Regions from separate parts of the Chryseobacterium sp. MIQD13 genome, predicted to be linked through region 1. Evidence: riboswitches for the same ligand, from Rfam matches in the RefSeq annotation. Region 1 holds a riboswitch; each other region holds the start of a gene.
The links. Region 1 has a riboswitch for cobalamin ahead of ACQWU4_RS05365 (acyl-CoA thioesterase). Riboswitches for the same ligand answer to the same signal wherever they lie in the genome.
Positions count from the first base shown of each region.

Region 2: another riboswitch for cobalamin. It lies ahead of metE (5-methyltetrahydropteroyltriglutamate--homocysteine S-methyltransferase); the one in region 1 lies ahead of ACQWU4_RS05365 (acyl-CoA thioesterase).
Region 3: another riboswitch for cobalamin. It lies ahead of ACQWU4_RS05940 (TonB-dependent receptor plug domain-containing protein); the one in region 1 lies ahead of ACQWU4_RS05365 (acyl-CoA thioesterase).

Region 1 covers NZ_JBNWAF010000001.1:1,126,326-1,133,506, reverse strand. Annotated here, with positions in the region: gene ACQWU4_RS05375 (XAC2610-related protein) at 1-203, shown strand, start outside; gene ACQWU4_RS05370 (HD domain-containing protein) at 206-796, shown strand; gene ACQWU4_RS05365 (acyl-CoA thioesterase) at 870-1,253, opposite strand; cobalamin riboswitch at 1,370-1,548, opposite strand; gene ACQWU4_RS05360 (hypothetical protein) at 1,601-2,398, opposite strand; gene ACQWU4_RS05355 (endonuclease MutS2) at 2,653-4,800, opposite strand; gene ACQWU4_RS05350 (GNAT family N-acetyltransferase) at 4,860-5,378, shown strand; gene ACQWU4_RS05345 (hypothetical protein) at 5,816-6,049, shown strand; gene ACQWU4_RS05340 (uracil-DNA glycosylase) at 6,058-6,699, shown strand; gene ACQWU4_RS05335 (hypothetical protein) at 6,686-7,181, opposite strand, start outside.
Region 2 covers NZ_JBNWAF010000001.1:590,264-597,444, forward strand. Annotated here, with positions in the region: gene ACQWU4_RS02840 (arginase family protein) at 1-337, shown strand, start outside; gene ACQWU4_RS02845 (HPP family protein) at 337-939, shown strand; gene ACQWU4_RS02850 (hypothetical protein) at 943-1,287, shown strand; gene ACQWU4_RS02855 (TIGR01777 family oxidoreductase) at 1,317-2,234, shown strand; gene nudK (GDP-mannose pyrophosphatase NudK) at 2,262-2,843, shown strand; gene ACQWU4_RS02865 (hypothetical protein) at 2,851-3,534, shown strand; gene ACQWU4_RS02870 (DUF2306 domain-containing protein) at 3,536-4,195, shown strand; gene ACQWU4_RS02875 (hypothetical protein) at 4,422-4,976, shown strand; cobalamin riboswitch at 5,111-5,296, shown strand; gene ACQWU4_RS02880 (hypothetical protein) at 5,321-5,455, opposite strand; gene metE (5-methyltetrahydropteroyltriglutamate--homocysteine S-methyltransferase) at 5,480-7,181, shown strand, end outside.
Region 3 covers NZ_JBNWAF010000001.1:1,248,450-1,255,630, reverse strand. Annotated here, with positions in the region: gene ACQWU4_RS05960 (L-threonylcarbamoyladenylate synthase) at 1-519, shown strand, start outside; gene ACQWU4_RS05955 (nuclear transport factor 2 family protein) at 626-970, shown strand; gene ACQWU4_RS05950 (CCA tRNA nucleotidyltransferase) at 1,008-2,429, shown strand; gene ACQWU4_RS05945 (YncE family protein) at 2,584-3,627, opposite strand; gene ACQWU4_RS05940 (TonB-dependent receptor plug domain-containing protein) at 3,641-5,482, opposite strand; cobalamin riboswitch at 5,514-5,689, opposite strand; gene cdd (cytidine deaminase) at 5,850-6,332, opposite strand; gene namA (NADPH dehydrogenase NamA) at 6,433-7,181, shown strand, end outside.

The DNA of each region.
Region 1 (7,181 bases):
TTACCTATTCAAAATCAGGTTGCTGCTGGCATCTTACAACAGAATATACGGTGGTTCCGCAACGGGGATTGTTTAAAGTATATGAGCTGGAAGAAGATGCAACAGGCGGTGAAACAGTAAAAGTGACCAAAAAAGAATTTATCGATGATAAATGGATAAAAAACATTAAAACCTATCCAATTAACGAATATTATAAAGATTAACAATGAAGATACAGAAGGAAATAGATTTTATCCTGGCAGTTGATGCCCTGAAAAATGTACAGAGAAGAAACTACAATGCTGATGATTCCAGAAGGGAAAATACTGCTGAACACTCATGGCAGATCATTATTCTTGCACAGATCCTTTATCCATACGCTAAAAACCGTGCAGATATTGATCTTTTAAGAGTAATAAGAATGCTTTCCATTCATGACTTGGTGGAAATAGAAGCGGGGGATACCTTTCTTTTTGATGAAAAAGCAATGGTAGGGAAATTTGAAAGAGAAAAAGTGTCAGCACAGAAAATTTTTGGAATTCTGGACGAACCTTTAAAGACAGAATTTTTTAATCTGTGGCTTGAATTCGAGGAAGAAAAAACTCCGGATGCTATTTTTGCCTGCTCTATTGACCGTATTATGCCATTTATCCTAAACTCTCATACCTCAGGAAAAAGCTGGACGGAAGCCGGAGTTACTGAAAAGCAAATCAGAAATATGCTGGAAAATGCTATTACGAGAGCGTCGGATGAGATGGGAGAAGCCTTTGAAATGTTGCTGAAGAGAAGCCTGGATACTGAAAAAGTAACGAGATAAATATATTCTATTGTGAAAAGCAATGGTAAAATAGGTTTCGGGCGGCCGCAGGCCGCCCGAAACCTATTTTTATTTACATAATCCTGATTGGCTTTTTAAATTCATCAATTGCCACAAATGTAAAATCACCTACAATAGCTCTTTCTCTTTCATAAGAGTACATTTGCTCCGTATAGATTTCCACATTCACCTTCATACTGGTGTTTCCCACATAGGAAACCTTTCCGATCAGTTCTACAATTGTTCCGGCAGGAATAGGTTTCTTGAAATCGATCTTATCGCTGCTTACGGTTACCACTCTTTTTCTTGCAAAACGGGTTGCTGTTATAAAAGCAACTTCATCCATCAGCTGCATGGCAGTGCCTCCGAAAAGAGTATCATAATGATTGGTGGTGTTCGGGAAAACCGCTTTAAAAATTCTGGTTTCGGATGCTGCAATTCTTTCTTCTGTAGTCATATTTCATTATTAATTAATGCGAAATGAAATACTATTAAAATAACAGAACAATAACAGGAACCATAGGAATTCCTGAAGCAGTCCATCAGATCAATAAACTTCAAATCGCGAAAGTTTCTTGTTTAAAGAAATAGGCAGGTCTCCTGACTTGTAACATCTTTTATCCCCTTCCCGTGCGCTGCACAGTGGATCTTTGATAAAGACTTCAGTTACTTACAGTTGCGCGACAGTCCGTGATTTTCACACGGTTCCCTTTTAATCTGCGTTATGCAGAACCAGTTTCTGTGATGAATTAGCGTTAAACTTTTTCAGTGCAAAAATAAGAATATTACAGCATAAAAAGGCAATTATTCCGGACTATTGTAAATAATCTGGCTCATTACCTTACCTTCCTTGATGGTCCATAGAGTGGTGTACCTGTTTTCACCCGAACCGTTGATCATATAAAGATAGATATGGTCATTATCAAGAGCAGTTACTCCGATGTTATTGAAATCCATCGTAGGCTGGAACATATTTTTAATAGCTTCCCTTACAAAAACAGAGCCTCTTCCGGGCTGTTGAACTCTGATAGACTTAATTTCCGTCATACCTTCAGGAAGTGCATCCTTGATTCCCCACGGTTTTATTTTATCTATGCTAAGAATATTTCCGTTTGCATCTTTCTCCTGCTTTCTGTAGCCCGCGTTGGAAGGATAAACATCAATAACCACTTTGGTTCTTTGGGCAGTGGGTATTTTAGGATTGCTGTTATCTGTAAAAATAAGTGACTTTCCGTTCTTGGATTTTGAAGGAGTGAACTGAGGGAGCTGGTCTATGAAAGCAATACGTCCTTTATTCACCATTCCTTCTTTTTCAAGATTCTCGTATCTTACGAAAGGTTTTTCATCATCCTGTTTTTCAGGATATTTGATCCATACCCATTCCGTTTCTCCCGGAGCAGGCTTTACATAAACAAATACATCACCCTTGCGCATCCGGATCTTATCCACGATTTTTCTGTAGTCATCCTTGTGAACACGTACATTGGCGTAGCCTTCTTCAGCCTTTACAACACCGAAAGGAACTTTATTCTGTCCCTTAACAAATGCAAGAGAAAAAAAACTGAAAGCGGAGAGGTACAATGCTTTGTTTATGGAAATCATTTTATGAAATTTTTGATCCTTCAAATATATAAATTAAATGCTTTTTCTGATCAGTAAAATAGGACTGTATTTAATTAAAATTATCAATATTTCCCTAAAAGTTTATCTTGTACTCAAATACAGCTGGATTTTATCAGTATGCTTAATGATAATCAAAATAAAATAGCACTGAAAAAATCAGCGCTATTTTTTATATTTAATTTAAAAGTTGTATAATTTCCAGCCAACAATTATCGGATTGTCATATCTTCACATCAAATCCTTTCAAGATCATCTGCATTAATCGTTGTCTTAAAAGTACCGTAATTCACGATCACTTTATTTTTGGAAATTTTTTCAATTGTTCCTACACTCGTACTTCCCGGAATACGGACACGCTGTCCCTCTTTCATCCAGACAGCACGGTCGGTTTTACGCTTTTCTTCCAGTTTCTCATTGGTTTCTGCAATCTTTTCGATTACTTCTTCCTTTTTAAGCTGCTGCGTAATTTTTCTCTTAACAACCTGAAGGCGTTTCGATTCATCTTTATCAGCTCCTATTTTTCTGAATTTTTCCTGTTCAAGAATCTTTACAAAATCTTTTACAACATCTTTTCTCGATTTGCCTTTTACATAACTGTCGATAAACGTTTCAATCTTATTTCCGAACTGAAGCTTACGGTGTTCTTCTTCATACAGTTTCTGGAAATTGAAAAGCTTTTGCTGTAACTGGTCATTCAGCTTCTGCAGGTTATCACGTTTGTCTTCCACAGATTCTTTTCTTTCTGCAAGATCGGTTTTCAGTTTTTCAACCTCAAATTTTTCCTGCTGAAGTTTTACAATCGTTTTATCCAGATTGACGATATCGTGTTCTACCTTCTTTTTTGCCGCATGAATAATGAATCTTGGGATTTTGTTCTTCTCTGCAACCTCGAAAGTGAATGAACTTCCTGCCTGTCCCACCTCCAGTTTATACATCGGTTCAAGGGTTTCCTCATCAAAAAGCATCGCAGCATTTTCAGCATTCGGAAGCTGTTCTATCACCAGCTTGATGTTGGTATAGTGGGTGGTAATGATGGCAAAACTCTTTTTATCATAGAAATATTCCATGAAACTTTCAGCCAGCGCGCCTCCAAGCTCAGGATCAGATCCTGTCCCGAATTCATCAATAAGCAATAGAGTATTAGAATCCGCTTCACGGATAATTCCAGCCATTTTCTTCAGTCTTGAAGAATAAGTTGAGAGATGGTTTTCTATTGACTGATTATCCCCGATATCCGTCATGATCTTTTCAAAGAAAAACATTTCAGACCTTGGATGTACCGGAACCAGAATTCCGCTCTGAATCATCAGCTGAAGCAATCCAACCGTTTTTAAGGTGATGGATTTTCCTCCCGCATTCGGCCCCGAAATACAGATAATTCTATTGTGATCTGTTAAACTAAGGGTTTGCGGGAAAATAGTTTTGTTCTCAGCTTTATTTCTCAGCCATAACAGCGGATGGAATGCATCTTTAAGCTTTAAGGTTCTGTGACGGTTGATCTTTGGGAGAATTCCGTTCACAAGTTCAGCAAATTTTGCTTTGGCTCTTGTAAGGTCAAGATCAAAAATGTAAATCTGGTATCTCCACAGCTGAGGCTGGAATTCTGCCAGTTCCGCTGTAAGTTTTCTGAGGATTTTGTCAATTTCCTTCTTTTCTTCCTCTTCACTTTCACGCAGCTTGAAATAATGTTTTACCACACTGTCCGGCTGGATATAAGTGATAGAACCTGTTTTTGAAATTCCCAAAACTCTTCCTGCCACCCTTTTCTTGAATCCCGATTTTACTGCTAAAACCCTTTGGTCTTCAATGATCGTTTCCCGGATGTCATCCAGAAAATCACTTTGTCCATAATTAAACAGGGCACGGTTGAAATTCTCCTGAATTGCCTTTTTGGAAAGTTGAATTTCAGCTCTGAGTTCTTTTAAAATAGGCGAAGCATCACTTTTCACTTCCCCAAAACGGTTAAAGACCTTATCAATCTTATCAATGATCTCTTTTTTGAATTCCAGCACGGAAACATCACCTATCAGGGTAGGGAAGGTGTCAGGCATGGTTGGGAAAAACTTCTGAAGCTTTCCTATCTGTTCAGTTAAGGTTTTTATTTTGATGAAAGCACTGTTTTCCAGACGGTAATTCTCAATCAGCATCAATTTCAGCTCACTTTCGATATCTTCGTATTCATCAAACGGAATTGCATTTGAACTTTCAAAACTCGAAAGATATTCCGACGTTTTTTTCAGTGAAAGTTCCGCCTCGTCAATTTCCATGGGACGAAGTTGAAGAATTTTTTCTCTCGTTTTCGGAGAATACGCAAATGGAGAGATTTCCGCGAGCAATTGCGGAAACTCTAATTCGTTTAAATCTTCTTTATTTATATACACACTGCAAATTTAGTGAGAAAATGTGATTATTACGTATATTTGAGATATTTACAAAATTAATGATTGAAACACAACGATTACTATTGAAAGAAATCAACGAAAGCCACGTTGAAGATATTTTACGGATCCGCAGCAATGAAGTGATCAATCAATTTGTGAAAAGGAATTCACCGAAAAACAATTATGATGCACTTCAGTTTATTTTAACCATTAAGAAAAACACCCAAAATAATCAGACTGTTTATTTGGGAATTTCTTTGAAAGACCAGCCGAATCTTATCGGAACTATCTGCCTCTGGAACTTTTCTGAAGACAGGAAAACCGCTGAAGTTGGCTATGAGTTATTACCTGAATATCACAGAAAGGGAATTATGTCTGAAGCCTTAAAAGCTGTTTTAGATTATGGGTTTAATGAATTACATTTGCAGGAAATCTTAGCTTTTACTCACAGGCTCAATGAAAATTCTAAAGGACTTCTTTTAAAGCATCATTTTGTTTTAGAAGAAGGAAGAGTTGATGAAGGTTTTCCGGATAATACTGTCTTCAGATTAACAGAATATCATTTTAAAACAGAATAATGCTGAAAAACATCTTATTAATTTTAGCTTCTGTTTTGGCTTTGTTTTTTTCAATAAAAGAGTTTGGGTATTTTTTTATATCTATTCCGGCCCTTGTTGTATTGTCTTATAATTTATCAGACATGATTTTGAAATTCAGCCAACCAAAATCCGGGAAAAAGATCGCTAAAAATATTGAATATCTGTTTCTATTTCCTCTTATCCTTTTTTTAATCTTCGGCAGATATTATGAAAATACAATCGGAGGATATGAATTATTTTGGAAACTGGCTTTTGTAAGTCTTATTTTTAGTTGTCTGACAATTTATATTCTAACTTTTTTTTACAATTTCAATGATTTAAAAAAAAGAGATAATATTCTGAATTTAAGCTTCTTTTTTCTATTTTTGATTCCGTCATTAGGAATTTTCATAAACTACAGATTTACAGTCTCCAAGGTGAAAAAAGAGAGAATTGAAATAAATGAGAAGAAGATAAGTAATGGTTCGAGAGGAAGTAAGACATATGTAATATTTATCAGAACCGAATATGACAAAAACGAAAGGCTAAGTATAAGTCAGGAGTTTTATGAAAGCATTTCAAATAATCAACTTATCGAATTGACCTTAGCAAAAGGGATTTTAGGATATGATTATGTAGACAAAATAAAAAAAGTTAATATTTATAGATAAATTAAAAAATGACCTGGACAGAAGTTTTAGCCACGATAAAAAATACAGAATATTTTACCAGTCTTTGGGAAAAAGTAAAGCAGGAATATGCAACAACCAAAGTTTTTCCGCCAAAAAACCAAATATTCAGAGCATTGGAAATTACACCTTTCGATGATGTGGAAGTGGTAATCATCGGGCAGGATCCTTATCATAATGACTATCAGGCTAACGGGTTGTGTTTTTCCGTTTCAGAGCAGGTGGCAGCACCGCCTTCGCTTAAAAATATTTTCACAGAGCTGAAAGATGATTTGGGGGTCGAAAGGACTTCAAAAGAGCTGGATGACTGGGGAAAGCAGGGAGTTCTATTATTGAATGCAACTTTAACGGTACGTGCTCATTCGCCTAATTCCCATAAAGATTTAGGCTGGGAAAAATTCACAGATTTTATTATTAAGGAAATTTCAGATAAAAAAGAAAATGTGGTTTTTGTTCTTTGGGGAGCTTTTGCACAAAAAAAAGCCGAACTTATCAATCCGGCTAAACATTTTATTTTAAAATCGGCGCACCCGTCACCGTTTTCTGTATACAGAGGGTTTTATGGAAGCAAACCTTTTTCAAAGATTAATGAATATCTGATCTCAAAAGGAAAGAAGCCTATTTCGTGGTAGAAGATCCTCCGGCTTTTGTGATTTTAATCCCGATTTTGTATTTTCCTTCCAGAGCTTTTGCACCGCCGTCAGCTTTTGGAAACGGAGTTACTTCTTCCAATGAAACAGTATATCCGTTAAATTCCTGGGACTGATGATAATTTCGTCCGGCATTGTCTAAGGTGGCAAGATTTAAAATCACAGGTCTGGAAGTTGTGCTCATTACCTCTACCTGTGCTACGGCAACACCAGCCCAGATACAATTGACCCCTTCAGGGCAGCGGCTGTCTTCAGAAATACCTTTGAAGGTCACATTCATTTCATATTCTTTAAGAAATTTATTTTCTCCCGGATTAAAATAAATGATACCTCCATTCTGAGCTGAAGACTTAGTCCCTTTCGTATTGGATACTTTTTCTCCGGTTGATTTCGGAGCTTTTGCTTTCTTTTGGGCATTGCATCCTGCTAAAGTGAGCAATCCCAGACTGAGTATGATGGCTTTA
Region 2 (7,181 bases), 540 kb from region 1:
CATTCATTATTTTGATCTGACACAAGTTAGAAAAAATGGTTTTAGGAAAACAGCTGAAGATTTCTTAAAAATGACAGGAATAAAAAATCTGGATGGTTTTTTTATTCATTTGGACGTTGATGTTCTGAAAGACGAGCTGATGCCTGCTGTAGACAGCAGAATGGAAGATGGAATTGATTATGAAAATCTCAGAGAAATTTTGAAACCACTGATTCATTCTCCTCTATGCTTTGGAATAGAAATCACTGTCCTGGATCCGGATTATGATCAGAAAGGTATGTATACTCAACCATTTGTAAAAAATTTAATTCAAATAATAAAAAATAAAGAAGATTAATGAAGAAGACTATAAAAAGAACATTCAGGGTTTCAAAATATGTAATTTATAAAGAGACGCTGGTTGATTATAAAGAACATTTCTGGTCCTTTTTAGGAGCATTTGTCGGGATTGGAATCATTGCATTTATTCAGTCCCATACTTTAGCGGCAACTGAAAATATATTCCTGATCGGTTCATTCGGAGCTTCAAGTGTTCTGATTTATGGAGCCATTCAAAGTCCGCTTGCCCAACCCAGAAATCTGGTGGGTGGACATGTTATTTCAGCTCTTGTCGGTGTTACCGTTTATAAGATAGTTCCTGACATCATCTGGCTTTCTGCTCCGCTGGCTGTAGCTTTTTCCATTGTACTGATGCAGTATACCAAAACCCTTCATCCTCCCGGCGGGGCAACAGCATTAATTGCAGTAAGTTCTACAGGAAAAATTCCTGAACTGGGATACTGGTATGTTCTTTCTCCTGTCTTATCAGGATGCATTATTCTTTTACTGACTGCTCTTTTATTTAACAATATAACCTCCAACAGAAGTTACCCTTCCCATACCAGGTTTAAAAGGTTATTAAGGAAAAAACATGAACACATGCACAATATGAAAAAATAAAGTATGAACTGTCTCGAATGTGGCGAAAAAATTATCGGAAGGGCTGATAAAAAATTCTGCAATGATGCCTGCCGGAATGCCTACAACAATAAGCAGAATAAAGACTCTACCAACCTGATGCGGAATGTTAACAATAAGCTCCGCAAAAATTACCGTATCCTTTTGGAGCTGAATACGGACGGCAAAGCAAAAATTGCAAAATCAAGGATGGACGGCTTGGGTTTTGATTTCGATTATTTCACCAATCTGAAAGTTTATAAAAATGGCTCTGAATACAGGTTTATTTATGATTACGGCTATAAACTTCTGGAAGATGATTTTGTATTGATTGTAAAGAACCAGGCTTAATATTCCACACTATTCTTAAATATTATACCATGAAAGAAATCGTTCTGATAACCGGAGCCAGCGGCATGATCGCACAAAAGCTGTCAAAGAAAATAGAAAAAGAATATACGGTAAGGTTCCTGACCCGTAAAAAAAGACATGACAATGATTTTGAATGGGATATCAGCAACGGAACGATGGATGAATCTGCTCTTGACAATGTTTCCCATATTATTCATCTGGCGGGAGCCAATATTTCAGAAAAACGCTGGACCAGCGAAAGAAAACGAGAACTGATATCCAGCCGTATAGATTCCGCAGGACTTCTTTTAAAAACTGTAAAAAAGAAGAAAATAAAGCTTAAATCTTTCATTTCTGCTTCAGGAATCAATTATTACGGAACTGTAACTACGGATAAGATTTATACAGAAAGTGATCCTCCGGGAAACGATTTTCTGAGCGAAGTTGTTGTTTTATGGGAAAGAGCTGCTGATGATTTTAAAGAACAGAATCTGGCAGAAAGAGTCGTTAAAATACGTACAGCCATTGTTCTTTCCAAAGAAGACGGTGCATTGAAGAAGATGATTCCCACCATAAAGTATGGTATCGGATCAGCTTTAGGAAATGGGAAACAATATATGCCATGGATTCATATTGATGATATTTGTTCCATCTATGAATCTGCTTTGAAAAACCAGGATATGGATGGAGCTTACAATTCGGTTTCACCTCAGCCTACAACGAATGAGAATTTAACTAAAAAGATCGCTGAAGTTCTCAATAAACCATTATTTATGCCTAATGTACCTGCATTCGTTTTAAAAATTATATTTGGAGAACTGGCGGATGCTTTGCTTGAAGGTTCCAGAGCTTCATCACAAAAGATACAGGATACAGGATTCCAATTTAAATTTCCCGATCTGAAGGGAGCTTTAGAAAATTTATTAATCCATCATCAGACAAAATAAATATTATTTAAAAGATTTAACACATATATGTACACACCAAACATTAACATTATTAAAACAGAAATTCTTTCTGACAACTGGTACACCCTGAAAAAAGTTACATACACAATCGTAAAAAAAGACGAAACAGCAGAAACCCAGAGCAGAGAAGCATATGACAGAGGAAACGGAGCAGTTATCCTTCTTTACAATAAAGTTTCAGGTTCTGTGATCTTAACCAGACAATTCAGACTTCCTACTTTTATCAACGGAAATACAACAGGTATGCTTATTGAGGCCTGTGCAGGCTTGTTAGATAATGATAATCCTGAAGAATGTATCAAAAGAGAAACTGAAGAGGAAACGGGCTATAAGATATCAAAGGTGGAGAAAGTGTTTGAAGCATATATGTCACCTGGGTCTGTAACGGAAATCCTTCACTTTTTCATTGCAGAATATTCTCATGAAATGAAGATTACAGACGGTGGCGGGCTTGAAGAAGAGGGTGAAAATATTGAGGTTTTAGAACTTCCTTTTAATGATGCTCTTACAATGATAGACAACGGAGGGATTATGGATGCAAAAACCATTATGCTGCTACAATACTTACGTATCAAAAACATCGTATAGAAAACAGATGAAAAAAATAATACCGGTGCTGGCTCTATTCACTCTATTCTACTGTAAGGAGGAATCTCAAAAAGAAAATAAAAAATCAGCCAGAAAAGAGATTTCTGAAGCTCCGGAAACTGCAGTTGTAAAAGATATTGTGTTTACTGAATTTAAGCCAGAAAGTATTTCCGGTTTAAAAATCAATGGATTTGATATTGAACACGCATTTTCTGTAGAAGGAAATCATATCGTAACAGGAAATTATAAGCCTATTGACGGTAAAATGACTCTGCCTGACACTGAAAATGATTGGGGAAACAGACTTTTAATGCTGAACAGTAAAAACGAAATCATCTATAAATCAAAAGGAATCGGGGATGCTTATCTGTATGAACCTTATTTTTATAAGAACAATCAAAACGGAAATATCATTATAGTTTGTCAGCAGGCATTTGAATATTTCTTTGGCGGTGATACATTTTTATTGGAAAAAGGAAAAATAAAGCATATTGGAAATCTGGATATTGAACCTAAAAATGAGGAAAAGAAGCTAACTGATATTTTAAAGATTAAAGAATCTGATAAAAAAATCATTTTTACTTTTGATACGGATTCATTAGTGTTGAAGCCCGGAAATGAAGACATGATCATTAGAAACAATAATGTGAAATATGTATATGACCATCAATCATTAAAACTATATCAATAAGGTGCCAATCAAGATCATAAGGATATTGGCTGTCATTGCAGTTTTAATTTTCAGCATTCTGATGCTGAAGACCATTTCCCAATATACAGGTTTTGATAAAAATGTAGGCTTCCTTATGTTTAAACAGAAAGTGGTCAGCAATCCCTACTGGATGGCATTTTTTTACATTCATATTTTTTCAATCATACTTTGCCTTCTGGCTGGGCTGACCCAATTTTCCAGTAGATTTTTAACTGAGAATAAGAAATTGCATCGGTTGATAGGAAGAGTTTATGTTTACAATATCCTCATCATTAATGTTCCGGCATGCTTTGTACTCGGATTATTTTCGAATGGCGGAATGCTCGGGATTACAGGATTTCTGCTGCAGGATATTATTTGGGCATACTTTACGCTTGCTGCAGTTCTTTTCATTAAAAAGGGAAAAGTTTCTGAACATAAAAAATATATGATCTTAAGTTATGCAGTTACAGTTACAGCCATTACTTTCAGGATCATTAAAAACCTGTTTTATCAGGAAAATCTTTATGATTATGAACTGTTTTATGGATTGAATGTCTGGGCTTCCCTGATCATTAATCTATCTGTAGCCTATTTCATCATCAGAAATCAAAAAGTATTACCGTTCAAAACTTACGTTCATCATAAAAATAACAAATGAGATGAACAATAAAAGTGCGTATGAAGCAATAAAGATCAATCCGTTCCAGATCGTTGCATGCTGAGATTTTGCTGTCCATCGGTTAAAAAAACGCATAACCAGGTAAGCTAAGCCCATAATTATCAGCAAAATAAAAGCAAGAAAAAGCAGTTCCATAGATATTAATTTATATCAAAACTATTACTTTAAAATTAAAAAACAATAACCTGGCAAATATTTATAAAAAATGATCATTCCTGAAAAGCTGAAAGCTATATTATCAAATTCATATATCCGGGTTTTAATGCTATTGATTCCTTTCTACTGTTTTGAAGGTTTCCTTTTAAAACCTTTCATCAGAGAACATTATCTGAAAACAGATTTGGATGCTTTTAAGATTGATTCGTGGAAATATATATTCATGATTACAGCCGTTATAGCCATTGTTATAATTATCCTTTCAAAAGCTAAAAAAATTTCCCAGATCATTATTGTCATTATACTTTCTACAATTTTAACTTTCAGTTTAAAATCATTAATATCCAATATATTATTGTTCATTAATTATCATACTGAGATCTCTCAGACAGTTCAGACTTATGAAATAATTAGCCACAAAAAAGCAATGGTTTTCTGGCTTAATGCAGGAAAAAATAACTCTATCTATGAAGATGGTGAAATACATCTAATTGATAAAAAAAGAAAAACAAAAGACTTAAAATCTATTTTTGAATATAAAACAGGTGATACCGTAAAAGTTAAGTTAAAAAAAGGGATTTTTAATGTAAATTATCTTAATTAGGCAGATATAAACTTTATTTAATCTAAGTTCAAAAATTTAATTTTTAACAATTAAAGCCTCCGCCTGTTTTTTCAGGCACTGCTTTTTGTAAACAAATATTCCCTACATTTGTTCTGAAAATAGTTCTTTAACATACTTCATCAAACAGAAGAGGTTTTACATAACGTAGATTAATAGGGAATCGTGTGAGAATCACGAGCTGTCGCGCAACTGTAAGTAACACACCAAAAGTTTTTATCCGTGAATATCCACTGCCAAAAGCGGGAAGGATGATAAAAGCCGTTACAAGTCAGGAGACCTGCCTATTCTGAATTGACAATGCTTTCGCGGTCTGAAGCTTCAGGTCATACAGATGATACTTTTTTGAACGTCCTTTTCGTTACAGGGAAAATTACGTCCTCATTGTATCCATTTATATCCTCAAAATTCTTTTCCGTCAGCATTGCGAAGCATTCTAAAAGAGCTTTTAAAATCATCATTGTTTAATTTAAAAGTTTAAGAACATGCAAACGCACATTCTTGGCAGCCCGCGTATTGGCCGCCACAGAGAACTCAAAAAAGCCTGCGAGCAGTATTGGTCAGGCAAAGCATCATTAAATGAACTTCTGGAAACCGGAAAAAACATCAGTCTGCAAAACTGGAAAATGCAGCAGGAAGCAGGAATCGATCTTATTCCCTGTAATGATTTTTCCTATTATGATCAGGTTTTGGATATGACTCTGACTGTAGGAGTTATTCCTGAACGTTACAAGGAAATTGCATCAAGATCATCCAATTCTGAGCTTGATTTGTATTTTGCAATGGCCAGAGGCTATCAGAAAGAAGATCTCGACATTACCGCTATGGAAATGACAAAATGGTTTGATACCAATTACCATTACATTGTCCCTGAATTTCAGAAAAACCAGCAGTTCAGATTGTTTTCAAAAAAAATCATCAGTGAATTCATCAGCGCAAAACAAGCTGGAATAAAAGCAAAACCTGTTATCATCGGCCCTTTGACTTACCTTTTACTGGGTAAAGAAAAGGAAGACGGTTTTGATAAACTGGAACTTATTGAAAATCTGCTTCCAGTATATATTGAAATTTTAAAAGAACTTGAAAATCATGGTGCCACATGGATTCAGTTTGATGAACCGTTTTTAGCTCTGGATCTTACCGAAAAAGCAAAAGAAATTTATCAATCGGTTTATACCGAAATCAGAAACCAATTCCCGGATCTTAAATTGATCATCGCAACTTATTTTGAAGGCTTAAAGGACAATCTTTCGTTAGCGGTTTCGCTTCCTGTAGATATTCTGCATATAGATCTTGTACGTTGTCCTGAACAATTGGATGAAGTCTTAAATACCATCCCTGAAACACTGAGCCTTTCATTAGGAATTGTAGACGGAAGAAATATCTGGAAAAATGATTTTGAAAAATCTTTGGGCTTCATAGAAAAAGCAGTGAATTCTATTGGTTCGGAAAGGGTTTTCATTGCTCCGTCATGTTCTCTCCTCCACTCGCCTTTCGATCTTGATCTGGAAACCAATGAGAATACATTATCTCCTGAAATCAAGCAATGGATGGCCTTTGCCAAACAAAAAGTATATGAAATTACTGCCTTAAAAAAGCTGGCTTCCGGAAATGCAGATTATCAGGCTTTACAGCAATATGCAGAAAATAAAAAAGCTCTTGATAACCGAAAAATCTCTGCATTGATTCACAATCAGGAAGTAAAAAACCGCGCAGATGTAACCACTGAAGATGATGCTCAAAGAAACAGCCCATTTAATATCAGAAAAGAAGATCAGCAGAAAGTTCTTCAGCTTCCTCTTTTTCCAACTACAACTATTGGTTCATTTCCTCAGACCAAAGAAGTAAGAACCTGGCGGTCAAAATTCAAAAAAGGAGAACTGACCGCCGAGCAATATGATAGTCTGCTTAAAAAAGAAACAGAAAGAACCATCCGCTGGCAGGAAGAAATCGGAATAGATGTACTGGTTCACGGAGAATTTGAGCGTAATGATATGGTGGAATATTTCGGAGAGCAGCTCTCAGGATTCGCTTTTACTCAAAATGGCTGGGTTCAGAGCTATGGAAGCCGATGTGTAAAACCTCCGGTGATTTATGGTGATGTTCACAGACCTCATCCGATGACGGTTTATTGGTCTGAATATGCTCAATCTTTAACTCAAAAATGGGTAAAAGGAATGCTTACAG
Region 3 (7,181 bases), 120 kb from region 1:
GGCGGAACCATTCTTTATCCTACAGATACTATTTGGGGAATTGGATGCGATGCTACCAATATTGAGGCGGTCAATAAGATTTTTGACATTAAAAAAAGGGAAAAAAACAAATCGATGATTATTCTGGTGGAATCTGAAAAAAGACTTCAGGAGCTTGTGGATGTTCCCGAAATGGCCTGGGAAATTATTGATCTTAGTGAAAAGCCGGTAACGATTGTTTATGAAAATCCCCGAGGACTTCCAAAAGAACTTCTTGCTGAAGACGGAAGCATCGGGATCAGATTGATAAAAACTGATTTCTGCAAAAAGCTGATTACAAAACTGAACAAGCCACTGGTATCCACTTCTGCCAATTTCAGTGGAGACAAAAGCCCGCTGAAATTTTCAGATATTTCACCCGAAATTATTAAGCTGGTAGATTATGCTGTTGAGGAAGACAGAGAGAAAGTTTCAAAATATTCCGGTTCTTCAGTTATAAAAATATGGAATGACAACAGAATTAAAGTTCTTCGCGAATAAAATTCTGAAATAATTCTCTCAATTTAAAATCTTGTCAATGTATATCGGCAGGATTTCTTTTTTTTAATTTCTATCTTTGCATTCTTCAACTGATAAAAGACATGCCATGAACCACCAACAATTTGCTGAAGAATGGATCCGTGCCTGGAATTCCCATGATCTTGAAGAGATACTGTCCCATTACGCAGAGGATATTGAGATCACAACTCCAATGATTGTAATGGCTACAGGAGGAAAAGAAAGTACATTAAAGGGAAAAGAAGCCGTTCGGGAGTATTGGAGAAAAGCACTGGAAAAATTTCCAGATCTGCATTTCGAATTGATAAAATCAACAGCAGGTGTGAATTCTGTGGCATTGTTTTATAAATCGATTATGGATAAAGATGCTGTGGAAGTTATGTTTTTTGACGGTGAAGGAAAAATTAATAAAATGTATGCCCATTATGATTAATGGAAATATATTACTAGAAAGATGACCTATTATTAAGATGAAAATTAATCTTACTCAAAATAAAAATTTAAAATTATTCAAGATCATTGCTGAAGCTGCTGAAAAAAATAATCAATCAGTGTATATTGTCGGTGGCTATGTCCGTGATCTTCTGATGAAGAGAACAGCTTCCACAGACATTGATTTTGTGACGGAACAGAGCGGAATTGAGCTTGCACAAACTGTCGCAAAGGATATTGATCCGAAAATGAAGGTTTCAGTCTTCAAAACTTACGGAACAGCTATGATTAAATATAAAGATCTTGAGCTGGAATTTGTGGGTGCCAGAAAAGAAAGTTACACGGAGAACAGCAGAAAACCGGAAGTAGAAGGAGGAACACTGGAAGATGATCAAAAAAGAAGGGATTTTACTATCAATGCGATGGCAATTTCTTTAAATAAGACCAATTTTGGAGAGCTGATCGATCCTTTCGATGGAATCGAAGATCTTGAAAAAGGAATTTTAAGAACGCCTTTAGAACCTGCTCAAACTTATTCTGATGACCCGTTGAGGATGATGAGAGCGGTCCGTTTTGCTTCAACATTAAACTTTACTATAGAAGAAAAATCCTTGAATGCTATCAAGCAGGAAGCGGAAAGGATCAAGATTGTTTCCATGGAAAGAATCATGGTGGAATTCAATAAGATCATGATGTCTAAAAAACCTTCCGTAGGACTTGGATTAATGGAAGAAACAGGACTTTTAAAGCTGGTTATTCCTGAACTGATAGAACTGAAAGGAGTAGAAGAAGTAGAAGGACAGACTCATAAGGACAATTTTTACCATACTTTGGAAGTGGTGGACAATATATCTGAAAATACGGATAATTTGTGGTTGCGCTGGTCAGCATTATTGCATGACATTGGAAAGGCACCTACCAAAAAATTCGTAGAAGGCACAGGCTGGACTTTTCACGGACATGAGTTCTTAGGCTCAAAAATGGTGAAAACTCTTTTTCACAGACTGAAACAGCCATTGGGAAGTGATATGAAATATGTCCAGAAAATGGTAAAGCTTTCATCCCGCCCTATTGCTTTAATTACTGATGATGCTTCAGATTCTGCATTGAGAAGACTTCTGTTTGATGCAGGTGAAAATCTGGAAGATCTGTTTACCCTTTGCAAGGCAGATATTACAACCAAAAACTCTAAAAAACAGGAAAGATTCAAAAAGAATTTTGAATACGTAGCGGTGAAGATCAAAGAAGTGGAGGAAAAAGACCAGGTGCGTAATTTTCAACCGCCGATCACCGGAGAAGAAATTATGAAGATGTTTAATCTGCAGCCCGGAAAAGAGATCGGAATCCTTAAAGAAAAGGTAAAGGAAGCGATTCTGGAAGGGGAGATTGCCAATGATAAGCAGGAAGCTGAAAAATTTGTGATTGCTGAAGCTGAAAAATTGGGACTGAAGTATCATTAAACTTTTAATATATAAACGGCTACGGCGGGACAAAGTCCCGCCGTAGCCATTTCCCTTAATAAAATCAGGCCGCTTCTTCGAAGAAGCGGCCTGAAAAAAACACAAATGATGAAAAAAAATAAAAATTTATATATAATACCGAAGTATTAAATTTCTAGTTAGCATAAACTGAGTTTGAACCAATACCTGCAGTGAATGATCTGATCACAGATCCTGAAGTAGAATACACTACAATCTTACTGCCCTGGGTAAATCCATTTGAATCCGAAGTGAAAATTTTATCATTGATTACACTGAATCCATATAAAGGAGAATAATCATCAACCCCGTTAGCTACAGTGAATAAAGGAGATGCAGGCACTGTTGCAGCACTCATATCCATCCCGTATACTTTTTTTCCTGAAGTGAAATAAAATTTACCGTTCGCAATTTCAAGATTGGTAGCATTGGCAATACCTGTTAAAGTAGTGGTTTTTGTAATACTTCCTGTGCTTGAGATCTGGTAGATATAAGAATCAGAAGTTCCGGCAGCAATAGCATATACATTTTGATTGCTTGAAATAATCTTATTGATGTTTCCGCTTGGTAAAGTAATTGTAGACTGAACATCATTCGTAGAAGTATTGATATACGAAATCTTATTTCCATAACCGAATGAAGCATTCTGTACGAAGATATTGTTTCCGGCCTCTACAATTCTTTCAGCAGCATCTGTGAAAGATATTTTTTTGATGAAAGAGCGGTCTGAAGCTTTATAAATGCTTACAAACTTATCACCTAAATACTTATCGTTCGTTACATAAATGTTGTTATTGGCAAAAGCCATATAGCGGGGAGTGTTAAGCTCGGCTGTAATTTCACCGTTTGCTTTAAAATTGTAACGGTTTACAATTTGAATTTTGTTAGAATTATTCAGTAGCAGATAGGCATTTTCACCATTGAAAGCAATCATCTGTAAAACATCACCCAATTTCGCGCCTCCGTTATTCAGTGCAAAAACATTATCCTGCTTAAGGTTCAGGTCTGCGCTTACAAACGTTACGTCTCCTTCCGGTTTTCCGAAAGTACCTTCGTTAGCGATTAAAAAACCGTTGCCATAAAATATTTCCTGCTCATCATTATTATCACTGCTACAGGATACAATACCTAAAAGAAGTGTAAAAGCAAGAAGAAGATGTAGAAATTTGTTCAGTTTCATAATATTTTTAAGTTTAAAAATTAATTGTTGCATAAACACTGTAATTCCTTTTCGGCATCGGATAATAAGATACAGTTTGATAAACAGTGTTGGTGATGTTATTCACTTTAAACCCTAAAGTGTACTTTTTCAAAAGTGTGGCAGAAATACCTGTATTTAAAATAAAATAAGAATCAATCGCTGTGGATCTGTTCTCATCCGTAGAAGTATAAGTAAGACCATTGAATAACCCCTGAGCATATAACTTAAGGAAAGAATAACCATACTCAATATTTCCGACAGCTTTGTGAAGCGGAACGTACATCATCTGCATTTGTGTATCCTTGTTCACGGATTTTGAATATGTATAGCCCCCGTCCAGTTTCAAAGCATGCTTCCCGAATGTTTTGTTCCAGGTAATCTGAGATTCCAGACCATAATATTCAGCGCTGGATGTATTGAAAGGAGCCCAGTATCCATATGGAGTCGGAAGCCAGTTGATAAGATTTTTAATGTCCATATAATAAGGACTTAATACCACTTTAAAATCCCCGAAGCTGAACTCATTGTTCATATCAATATTCGTGGAAGTTTCAGACATTAAATCCAGATTTCCGCCCGGCTGCCAGTAGAGATCATTAAAAGAAGGATATCTGAAATTTCTTGAAAAACTTACCCCCACATGATACCATCTTAAAGCATCCCATTTTCCTGAAAAAGAATACAGAAGAGGTGACGAAATACCTTCTACAAAATCTTTTTTGATCCCCGCTTCGATACGAAGATCTTTTGTGGCAAAATACCTGATCATACCGGCTAAAGAACCTACATTCCTGCTGATAGTTCCCAACCCGGACTGATAACCTTCACCCTTATTCACCTGAAATTCCCCGATAGCATTAATATTAATCTTTGGAGTGATGAAATAGTTGAAATCATTTTTGAAAATATAATTTTTCCCTTCCGCTCCGCTGGTTTTAGGTAGATTAAGATCTGAAAAATACTGGAAATTATCCTCTGTGTAAGCAGCCTTTAGACTGTTGGAAAGATTACTTTTATTAATATCCCATGCAATCAGGCTTCTCAAAGTCTGTGCATTATATTTTGTTTTATTGCCGTTCTGCTCGAAAACAGGATAATGCTGTGAAGCATCAAACATCTGGTTCTGCCATGAAATGGTCTGGTGATCAGCGATTTTATAAGAAACGCCAATATTGAATGAAGTATTGTAGTACTTTCCGTTGATATTGCTGAACCCTGTACTTCCTACAACAAATTCAGGAACTTTATAATCATTTTGGCTCGTTAAATAACTTCCCGAAACCTTAACGCTTAACTTGTCATTACTGAAAGAAGCTTGGGCAAAATTATTATAAGTATCAAAAGAAGCCGCTTCCGAATAAACAGAAGCCTTAAATCCCCTGTTGAAATCCAGAATATTATTTAAATGAATACTTCCTCCGATAGCTCCGCTTCCATAAACAACACTTCCTCCACCGGCTTTTAAATCAATCTGGTCATATCCGAAAAGAGGTATATTATTTACATCTCCCTGTCCTAAAAAACTTGAGTTGATATTAATTCCGTTCCATACAAAAGCAGTTTGTTGGGCAGTCGTTCCCCTGAAAGAAGGTGAAGAAACAGCTCCACGTCCGTTTTCTTTAATGTAAATGGAAGATTGAAAGCGTAAAAGATCAGAAAGATTGGTTGAGTTTTTCTCGATGTCTTTTTGCGTAATTGTACGTACCGGATGAAAAAGCTTCACTTTGCTCATCTGGCTGTCAAAAATATAAATGGTATCAATCGCTTTCTCCTGTCCCAAAAGAAAGCTGCCATAAGATGTACAAAGCAGTAATAAAGACCTTTTTATATCCATACAATTTTACTTTTCCTCCGAAAGCAATCCGTTTTTAGTTATAATTCTGGCAGGTCTCCTGACTTTCGCTTTCTGTGCCTTCCCGTGTGAACAGTGACTTTTTACAGAAATTCTTATTGCGATCTACAGTTGCGGGGACAGTTTGGGAGTTACACCCAATTCCCTATTATTTCCAAAATGCTGGAAACCAAAATTTTTGCAAAGATAATGTTTTAAATGTATTTCACAAAAAGGGAAAAGTTAAAGGACAAAAGGGAATAATGAGTAGTGAATTTTGCTGCACACGACAGTCTATGAAAGATATTTACAGCTTTTCAAACTGACCACTCACTTGTGGAACAAAATTCACAATTGATGAAAATTCCTTTTACAAAAATGATGAATCAAAATAGAAAGGTAAAAGATCCTTGATGGAATGCACCTTCACCACTTCATCATTCATGCTTGAAAAATAAAGATCAATATTTTCGTCCTGTTTCGTTTCATATTCTATTAAACTTTGGCGACAGGCTCCACATGGCGGAATAGGAGGGTTTTTCTCATGGAATTCCTTAGGACCTCCCACTACAAAAATCTTTTTCACTTTTACATCAGGGAAGTTAGCTGCTACCCAGAAAAGAGTAGTTCTTTCCGCACACAATCCTGATGGATAGGCCGCATTTTCCTGGTTGTTACCCGAATAAATTTCACCGTTTTCCAGTAAAACTGCACATCCTACAAGGAAATTCGAATAAGGTGCATAAGCATTTTCACGGGCCTGTTTGGCACTTTCGAATAATTTTTGCTCTATATCATTCAGCTCACTGCTGTTTTTAAAATGCTCGTAACTGATCTGTATGTCTTTTTTCATATATTAGTCATGACTAAAAAAGGGGCGCTAAAATTACTCCTTTTTCACCAGTTGGGCAAGATTTTTATTCATCCATTAAATTGAAACTCAAAAACGTAAAATGTTATATACACCAATAAAATTCAGAAACGTAGAATTAAAAAACAGATGGGTAATGTCTCCGATGTGTATGTACTCGTGTGAAGATGGTTTGGCTAATGATTTTCATTTTGTACACTACGGGAGCAGATCTCAGGGAGGAACAGGACTTATTATGGTTGAAGCCACAGGAGTTGAGCCGAGGGGAAGAATTACCAATCACTGCATGGGTATCTGGAATGATCAGCAGGCAGAAGAACTCAGGAAAATTGTTGATTTTGTTCATTCCCGTTCGGAAAGTAAAATAGGAATTCAGCTTGCCCATGCCGGAAGAAAAGGATCTACCTGGAACAATCTGCAGATTCCTGTTGAAGAAGGCTGGGAAACTGTTGCGCCAAGTGCTGTTCCATATCATCCTACAGAAAGAATTCCGCATGTCCTGACTGTTGATGAAATCAAAGAACGGGTTCAGAATTTTAAAAACGCGGCAAAAAGAGCTGTAAAAGCAGGTTTTGATGTTATAGAAATTCATGGAGCTCATGGATATCTGGTTCATCAGTTTTTATCACCGCTTTCCAATATCAGAACAGATGAATACGGTGGAAACTTTGAAAACAGAATCCGTTTTCTACTGGAAATAATAGACGCTGTTAATGAAGAACTGGATGAGAATACAGCTTTATTTGTAAGAATTTCCGGTACTGAATATATCGAAAACGGATGGAATATATATGACAGTATAAAGCTTGCCCAAGTTTTAAAAGAACATTC